DNA from 2 places in the Arthrobacter ramosus genome. Region 1 is predicted to be linked to the other one. Evidence: riboswitches for the same ligand, from Rfam matches in the RefSeq annotation. Region 1 holds a riboswitch; the other holds the start of a gene.

The links. Region 1 has a riboswitch for thiamine pyrophosphate ahead of ABD742_RS00390 (ECF transporter S component). Riboswitches for the same ligand answer to the same signal wherever they lie in the genome.
Region 2: linked by a shared signal. The riboswitch ahead of thiO (glycine oxidase ThiO) and the one ahead of ABD742_RS00390 (ECF transporter S component) in region 1 are both predicted to bind thiamine pyrophosphate.

The regions. Positions count from the first base shown of each region.
Region 1 is NZ_BAAAWN010000001.1:76,011-80,217, forward strand. It holds gene ABD742_RS00365 (Na+/H+ antiporter subunit E) at 1-127, shown strand, start outside; gene ABD742_RS00370 (MrpF/PhaF family protein) at 124-402, shown strand; partial or broken gene mnhG (monovalent cation/H(+) antiporter subunit G) at 392-772, shown strand; gene ABD742_RS00380 (DUF4235 domain-containing protein) at 883-1,143, opposite strand; gene ABD742_RS00385 (NUDIX hydrolase) at 1,195-1,986, opposite strand; TPP riboswitch at 2,135-2,271, shown strand; gene ABD742_RS00390 (ECF transporter S component) at 2,345-2,974, shown strand; gene ABD742_RS00395 (ABC transporter ATP-binding protein) at 2,974-4,207, shown strand, end outside.
Region 2 is NZ_BAAAWN010000001.1:1,134,339-1,138,545, forward strand. It holds gene ABD742_RS05445 (RNB domain-containing ribonuclease) at 1-1,327, opposite strand, end outside; gene thiE (thiamine phosphate synthase) at 1,365-2,054, opposite strand; TPP riboswitch at 2,081-2,200, shown strand; gene thiO (glycine oxidase ThiO) at 2,192-3,502, shown strand; gene thiS (sulfur carrier protein ThiS) at 3,499-3,735, shown strand; gene ABD742_RS05465 (thiazole synthase) at 3,739-4,207, shown strand, end outside.

The DNA.
Region 1 (4,207 bases):
CACCGCCAAGCTGCGCAAGGAAGTCCAGGATACGGAGGCCTCGCTGATCCGGATCATGGGTTCCCGCGCGGAAATGGACGCACTCCAGGCCGAAGGCTGGCCTGCAACGAGAGGAGCTGGTTCGTGAAAGACATCGTGCTGATCGTCACGGCGGTGATTCTTAGCCTGGCGGCGGCAGGCGCGATCTACAGGATCGCCGTCGGGCCTTCCCTGCTGGACCGGGTGCTCGCCTCAGACGTCCTGCTCGCCATACTGGGCGCCGCGCTGGCCATCGACATGGCCGTCAACAGACACCTCAACAACCTCGTGCTGCTCGTCGCACTGACGCTGATCGGGTTCGTTGGCTCGGTGACGGTGGCCCGCTTCGTGGCCGACCGGAGGGGACAGGTCAATGACTCCTAATGCCACCGGAATTGACTCCGTGATCGATGCCGTCACCGCGGTACTGCTGATTGTTGGTGCGCTGATGTCATTGGGCGCCGCAATCGGCCTGTTGCGTTTCCCGGACCTCATGAGCCGCATGCACGCAGCTACCAAGCCGCAAGTGCTGGGGCTGTTCCTTGTCTTGGCGGCCATCGGGCTGCAGATGCGCGAATGGTGGGTATGGCCGATCCTGGCAGTCGCCTGGATCTTCCAACTGCTGACCGTTCCCGTGTCCGCACACATGGTGGGCCGCGCAGGCTACCGGACCAAGCACCTCCACCCCGAGTTGCTCAGCTCCGACGAACTCGAGGCCGTGGTGCTGCGGGCTGCCGGTCAACGGGCGGCGGAGAAAGCTCAAGAAGCGGACTCGGCAATGCCCCACACCGGGAACGGCCGCAACGGCGGGGGCGCGGGCGGCCCCGGCGCCAACGGCGGGGGCGCCAACGGCGGGCCGTCAGCCTAGACGATGTCCTGCGTCTTCGAGAAGCGCGAGATGGCGCGCTGGGTACTGCGGCTTGCGAAAACCTGGATGACAGCGCTGACAGTCGCCGAAATCAGGGCGAAGGTCAGTGCCGAGCGCAGGCTTGCCTCCATGTCATCGTGACCCTTGGGAGGCTTCTTGCCGGTGGACTTTTCCCACAACGCATTGACGAGCTTGGTGCCGACAAAGCCTGCGCCGATGCTCACGCCAGTGCCGAGCAGTTTGATGAGGAGGTTCATTCCGGGACTCCTTGCGGGAGGAAACAGGACCGTCCCCAGCCTAACCCCACTTCAGGGCTGTTCCGGAGCAACGGATGGCGGTTGGCGCCTCAGCCGGAAGAACTCCTCCAAGGCTCCAGGCTTTGGACGGACGGGCATGATGTCACGGTCTTCGGCCAGGATCGCTTCCACCGTGCCGAGGGCGAGTAGCTCATCCAGCAGCGCCAGCGTGGGCGGCATGAGCTTGAGGGTTCCGGCGGCTTCGGCATCCAGGATTCCGCGGACCGGCATCCACAAGGACGATGACGCTTCCGTGGTTTGGTGCTTTGGTTCGGCACCGGAAAGCGGGCAGGCAAGGTAGAAGTATGTGTCGAAGCGCTTGGGCTGGTCTGCCGGTGTGACCCAGTTGGCCCACGGGCGGAGGGTGGCGGCGTCGAGCTTCAGCCCGGCCTCTTCGAACACCTCGCGCTGCGCGGCCGCCAGTACCCGGCCGGCGTTGAACCCGGCGGAAGTGGGCTCGACGGCGATGCTGCTCCGGTGCCATGCGGTGGCGTGCCGCTCGACGACGTCGTCCGCGAAGTCCCAGCCGGAGCTGTCCACCTGGTCCACCCGTCCGCCCGGAAAGACAACCATGCCCGCGGCGAAATCCATCGTGCTTACCCGGTGCTGAACGAACACTTCCAGGCCGCGCCCGGCATCCGCGGGAACCTCCGGGCCTGACTGAATCGTGTAAACGGGGGCCTCGCGGACGAGGATCACGCTCGCGGCGAGCCTAGGTTCGGCCACCGTGGTGCTGTTCGCTTCGACAATGCCTGCCAAGACTGCTCCTTTGCCCGCTTGCTGCGTCACATTCTGCTGGATCATTCTCCCAGTTTCTGTACGCGCCCGCGCCATTCCGGGCCTGCCTGTGCTCACCCGGCGAATGATCCAGCAGAATCCGTCGTTACGCGTTTTGGCACAGCGCCCGCAACCCCGCCAAGGTGTAAACTGAACCACGCCCAAAAGGGTGGATTGATAACGACAGGGGAGCGCCGCCGTCGGGCTTGCAGCAATGCGGCACGGAGGACGGGCGCTGAGAGTGCGGACAGCCGCAGACCCTCGAACCTGATCCGGCTAGTACCGGCGCAAGGGAGTCGAGTTCTCATAGTGCCCGGACCGGCGCAGCGGAAGCCGCTCGCAGGCAACCGGAACACTTTCCCCTCCTGTTCCTCAGGAGGACAAAATGACTGGTATTTCTGCAAGGCCGGGCCTCACCAAGCCTGGTTACAACTGGCGCGTCGTGGACATCGTCGTGGCGGCACTGATCTCCATCGCCGGTGGCGTGATCTTCTGGGCATGGGACCAGATGGCTCTGGTTGTTACGCCCGTGACCGCCGGCTACCCTCCGCTGGGCGGCCTGATCGCTGGCGGTTGGATGATTCCGGCAGTGCTGGGCATGCTCGTTGTCCGCAAGCCCGGTGCGGCAATTTTCTGCGAAATGGTGGCCGCCACCAGCGAGCTCATCATGGGTAACCAGTACGGCACCACGGTCCTGATCTCGGGCCTGCTCCAGGGCCTCGGCGCGGAACTCATTTTCCTGGCCTTCATGTACAAGAAGTTCAACCTGCCGGTGTCCCTGCTGGCCGGTGCCGGCGCGGGCCTGTTCTGTGGGTTGAACGATTCCTTCCTGCCGTGGGGCTGGAACATCGCCTACGAGGTCGGCGACAAGCTCGCGTACATCGTGTTCTGCACGATCTCTGGTGCCGTCATCGCCGGTGCCCTGGCCTGGATCGCGACCCGCGGCCTGGCCAAGACCGGTGTCCTGAGCGCGTTCGCGTCCCGCAAGGCCGCCTCGGAGCCCGTCTTTTCCTGATGCCAAGTCCTGATTCCGGCACCCCTGCTGTGGTGCGACCCGCCGCCATTTCCGCGCACGGGTGGGGCTGGCGGCACGCTGGCCGCACCACGCAGGCCATCCACGCCTTGGACCTGGACATCCGTCCCGGCGAGCGCGTGCTCCTGCTTGGCCCCTCGGGCGCGGGCAAGTCGACGCTCCTGCATGCCCTGGCGGGCGTTCTGGGCGAGGACGGTGACGACGCCGACGAGACCGGCTCGTTGCTCGTGGATGGTGTTTCGCCGAAGGCCCAGCGGGGCCGTGCCGGACTCATGCAGCAGGACCCCGAAACCCAGGTGGTGCTTTCCCGGCTGGGCGACGACGTCGCTTTCGGCGCCGAGAACCTTTGCGTGCCGCGGGAAGAGATCTGGAAACGCGTCCATGAAGCGCTCGACGACGTCGGGCTGCGGAACAGTTCCAGCGGCGACTTTGCGCTCGACCACCCGACGTCGGCGCTCTCGGGCGGGCAGAAACAGCGCCTTGCGCTCGCCGGCATCCTGGCCATGCGGCCTGGCTTGATCCTCCTGGACGAGCCGACCGCCAACCTGGACCCGGCTGGCGTGCTCGAGGTCCGCGATGCCGTGGGCCGCTGCCTGGACAAGACCGGCGCCACCTTGGTGGTGGTGGAGCATCGGGTCTCGGTCTGGAAAGACCTTGTGGACCGGATCGTGGTCCTCCAGCCGGGCAGCTCCTCCTCCACGGGAGGGTCGACGCCAGGGGTGCTCCTGGACGGCGATCCGGACACCGTTCTGGCTCAAGCAAGGGACATGCTCACTGCTGCGGGCGTCTGGGTGCCCGGGTACGTGCCGGCCACCCGGCCACGTTCGGGCACGGCCGCCGGCTCCGGAACAGCAGCCGGCTCCGGGGCGAGGAGCGGGGGAGAGCTGCTGCTCGCTACACAGGAGCTCGCGGTGTCCCGCGAAAGGCCGCGGCGCCGGGGGTTCAAAACCATCCTGCCCCTTCCTGTGCAGGCCGGACTCGACGCCGAAGTGCTCGCCGGGCAGGCCCTGACCATCACCGGCCCCAACGGCGCCGGAAAATCGACCTTCGCTTTGACCCTCGCGGGCCTGTTGGCACCAGTGTCCGGCACGGTGACTGCCGCCGTCGGGCTCAGTGAAGGCGCCGGCACCGACCCTTTCAAGTGGAAGGCCCAGCAGCTGATCTCCCGGATCGGGACCGTGTTCCAAGAGCCCGAGCACCAGTTCGTCACCGGCC
Region 2 (4,207 bases), 1.1 Mb from region 1:
TGCTGTTTCCGTTGCCGTTTCCGTTGTTCTTGGCGGGTTTCGATCCGGAAATCACCACGGCGTCGAATTCCTGTCCGATGTGGTTGACCAGGAGTGCTGCCTCCACGGTGTCCAGTGCCAGGCGCTCCATTTTGGCGGCGAGCTGGTCGGAAGACGCCATGATCTCGGGCAGGCTCGGCAAAGCATCCCGGGCCCACGCAGGGATCTCTGTTCCATTGCTCAGAGCTTCGCAGATGACCAGCACAAAACGATCGACAAGTCGGCGCAGCGGCGCGGTGGTGTGGGCATACGGTGCCCCGATGGCTGACTGCATGACGCTGCCCGGTACCTCGCCGTCGAAAGGCGTGTAGCCGGCACCACGGAAGAGCAGCCCCGCGGAATGGAGGATGGCGAGTTGCCGGGGGTCCTTCGCGTCGAGGGTGCGCAGGTACTCGCCGTAGCTGGTCCCCGCGGTCCAGGGCTTGCCGAGTGCCCCCGTTTGCCGTTTGAAATGGAGCAGCGAGCGCTCATCGGGAGCGGGCATGGTGCGCAGGATCCCCACTTTGCCGTCGAGCATCAACTGTGCGGCGGCCATCCCGGTCAGGAGCGAAATCTGGGCGTTCCAGTCCTCCACCGGGAGCGAGGGAGCTGCGACGATCCTGTACCCCTCGCCGCCGGGCAGTTGGACGATTTCCTGCTCAGGCATGTTCAGGCTCGCTCCGCCGCGGCGGCGTTCGAGTTCCACCCGCTTGAGCCCGACCTCCTTGAGCAGCTCCAGGACGGGATCAGCCGTTCCGGAATCGATCTCCGCCTGCACGCCCTTGTAGTTGAGTTTGGCGCGGCTCCGTACGCTTGCCCGACGGACGGAGACGGTGCGGAACTCCGCCTCGGCATCGAGTTCGAAGTCCCACACGAACGCGCCGCACGTCTGGCCGGCCAGCAGGCTTCCGGCATGCTCGCTGATGATCTCGGGGTGCAACGGTATGCGGCCATCCGGGGCGTAGTACGTTTGCCCGCGGTGGCGGGTCTCGGCGTCGAGCGCTCCTCCCGGGGGCACAAAGGAGGGCACATCGGAGATGGCGTAGAGAACCCTGTAACCATCCCCGGACCGGTCAATGAAGAGGGCCTGGTCGAGATCCGTGGAAGAGGCCGGGTCGATCGTGATGAACGGAACGTCCGTGAGATCCTGCGCCGGCAGGGTGTGTCCGGAAACCGCGGCTTCAGCGTCGCGCAGCGCTTCAATGGGATAACCTGCGGGCAGCTCGAGTTCAGTCCGAAGCGCCGCCAGCGCTTCCGCGAGGTGGTTCGACGTTTCACTGACATTCGGGGCTACCCGCTGATGTGACACGAAAATCAGGGTAACTCCAAAATCTTCCGGCGTCTCGCTAGGCCGCCGCTGCGTCCAAGGCAGCCAGAAGGGCCTGGGCTGCCGCCGTCGGATCCTGTGCTTCGGTAATGGCTCGCACCACAACGACACGGCTTGCGCCGGCCTGCACCACCTCTTCCACGTTGCTGAGATCGATGCCGCCGATAGCAAACCAGGGGAGCACAACACCGCCGACGGTCTCTTCGTCTGCCTGCTTCACCGCGTTGGCGGCGTACTTCACCAGATCGAGCCCGACGGCGGAGCGTCCCGGCTTGGTGGGGGTGGCCCAGACCGGCCCGACGCAGAAGTAGTCCAGTCCGCTGCGGCTGGGTGACGCGGCGATGGCTGCGTCAATTTGTTCCGGCGTGTGCGTGGAGAGACCGATGATAGTGCGGTCGTGGAGCAGTTTCCGGGCCGAGCGCAGCGGAATGTCCTTTTGGCCGATATGGAACACCGGTGCGCCGGAGAGGGATGCTACGTCCGCGCGGTCGTTGACTGCCCAGAGACGGCCGTGACGATGCGCCACGGATTGCAGGATTTCCAGGAGCTCCAGTTCCTCAGCCGCCTCAATTGTCTTGTCACGCAGCTGGATGATGTCCACGCCGCCCTCGAATGCGGCATCGACAAATTGCTCAAAATCACCCTGTTGCTTGCGGGCGTCGGTGCAGAGGTACAGGCGGGCGGTGGTGTGGACATCGTGCTGGGTCATGGAAACAGAGTAGTTCCTCTAAACTGGGCTGGTACCGCGGGAGCCGCGGCGGCAGTCACAATCGCCGCGCGGCTGAGAGGGCTTCAGCGCCGACCGCTTGACCTGATCCGGCTAGTACCGGCGTAGGGAAGGACCCCATGGACGAAGTAAACACCCAGCACGGACCCCTGCACGCGGATGTGGCGGTGATCGGAGGCGGTGTCATTGGCCTCGGGATCGCGTGGGAAGCCCGCAGGTCCGGCCGCTCGGTTGCCCTGATCGATCCCGCGCCGGCCAGCGGCGCCACCTTCGCGGCGGCGGGTATGTTGGCGCCCGTCAGCGAACTGCACTACCAGGAAGAGGACCTCCTGGAGCTCATGCTCGAATCGTCGGCGTTGTGGCCGGACTTCGAACGCAATGTGACCGGCTCAAGCACCGGACGCAGCACGGGTTACCGCACGACGCCGACCCTCGCCGTCGGCGCGGACGCTGCGGACCGCCAGGCGCTCGCCGATCTCAGGGATGTCCAGCTGGCCAACGGCCTGGTGGTGGAATCCGTGCCGTTGCGCGAGGCACGGGAGCGTGAGCCGCTGCTGAGCCCGCAGATTTCCTGTGCCTTCGACATCCCGGGCGACCACCAAGTGGATCCGCGCCGGCTTTCGGCCGCGATTCTCGGCGCGCTGGCAGACCACCAGCCCGGCGATTCCAGTTGGATTCCGGGGGCCGAAGGCGGTTTTGCGGTCCAGGACACCGCGGCGGGCCTCCTGTGGGAGGACGGGCGCGTCGTCGGGGCTGTGCTGGATTCAGGAATCGAAGTGCTCGCCACGGAAACAGTGGTTGCAAACGGACTGGATGCCGCCCGCTTGAACGGCCTGCCGGATGGGTTGTCGCTCCCGTTGCGTCCGGTGTATGGCGACATACTGCGGTTGCGCGTCCCGGGCCACCTGCAACCCCTGGTCACCGCCACGGTCCGTGGAATGGTGCGCGGAGTGCCCGTCTACATCGTGCCCCGCGACGACGGGACCGTGGTGATCGGTGCGACGCAACGTGAAGACGGCTTGTCGGCGTCGGGGGGATCGGCCAACCCGGTGTCGGCCGGCGGCGTGTACCAATTGCTCCGCGACGCCCAGGTACTGGTTCCGGCCGTGGCCGAACTGGAACTCCTGGAAGCAACTGCCCGAGCGCGTCCAGGCACTCCGGACAATGCACCGCTGTTGGGCCGTGTGGAACGTCGCGAAAGCGAAGGAACCGTGCCGGGCCTTATCGTGGCCAGCGGCTTCTTCCGCCACGGCGTGCTCCTCACCCCGGCTGCGGCGAAAATCTGCGTCGGACTCATCGATGGCGCCGTCGATCCCCGGTGGAACAAATTCCGCCCGGACCGCTTCTCCCGCCCGCTTTCAGTAGCACGGGCCTCAACGGACGGCCCATCGGCCGATACCTCATATCCCCTTCCGAAGGACCACGCATGAACATCAAATTGAACGGCGCAGACCACACGTTGAGCGACGACGCGTCCGTGACCACCCTCGTCAGCCACATCACCGGAAGGGTTGTGGACTCCAGAGGCCAGGCGGCCGACGGACGCAAGATCGGCGTCGCCGTCGCACGCAATTCCGAAGTGGTGCCGCGCAGCCAGTGGGCTGCCACCGCGCTCGCAGAGGGCGACGAACTCGAAATCGTTACCGCAGTACAGGGAGGCTGAACCATGACCGCAGGAAGCACTCAAGCAGCAACCACCCGAACCGACGCCCTGGTGATCGACGGTGTTGAGTTCGGCTCGCGCCTCATCATGGGGACCGGCGGAGCCCCGAGCCTGGACGGCCTGGGGGCAGCCTTACTGGCCTCCGGCACCGAACTCACCACCGTCGCCATGCGGAGGTACTCGCCGACGGAAACAGGTTCGCTGTTCCAGTTGCTCGTGGACCATGGCATCCGTGTCCTGCCCAACACGGCCGGCTGTTTTACCGCCAAGGACGCTGTCATGACAGCCGAGCTTGCCCGTGAGGCGTTGGAAACGGATTGGGTGAAGCTCGAGGTCATCGCCGACGAACAGACGCTGCTGCCTGACGCCGTGGAGTTGGTGGATGCGACGGAGAAGCTGGTGGACCGCGGCTTCAAGGTCTTCGCCTACACCAACGACGACCCCGTGCTGGCGCTTCGACTGGAAAACCTCG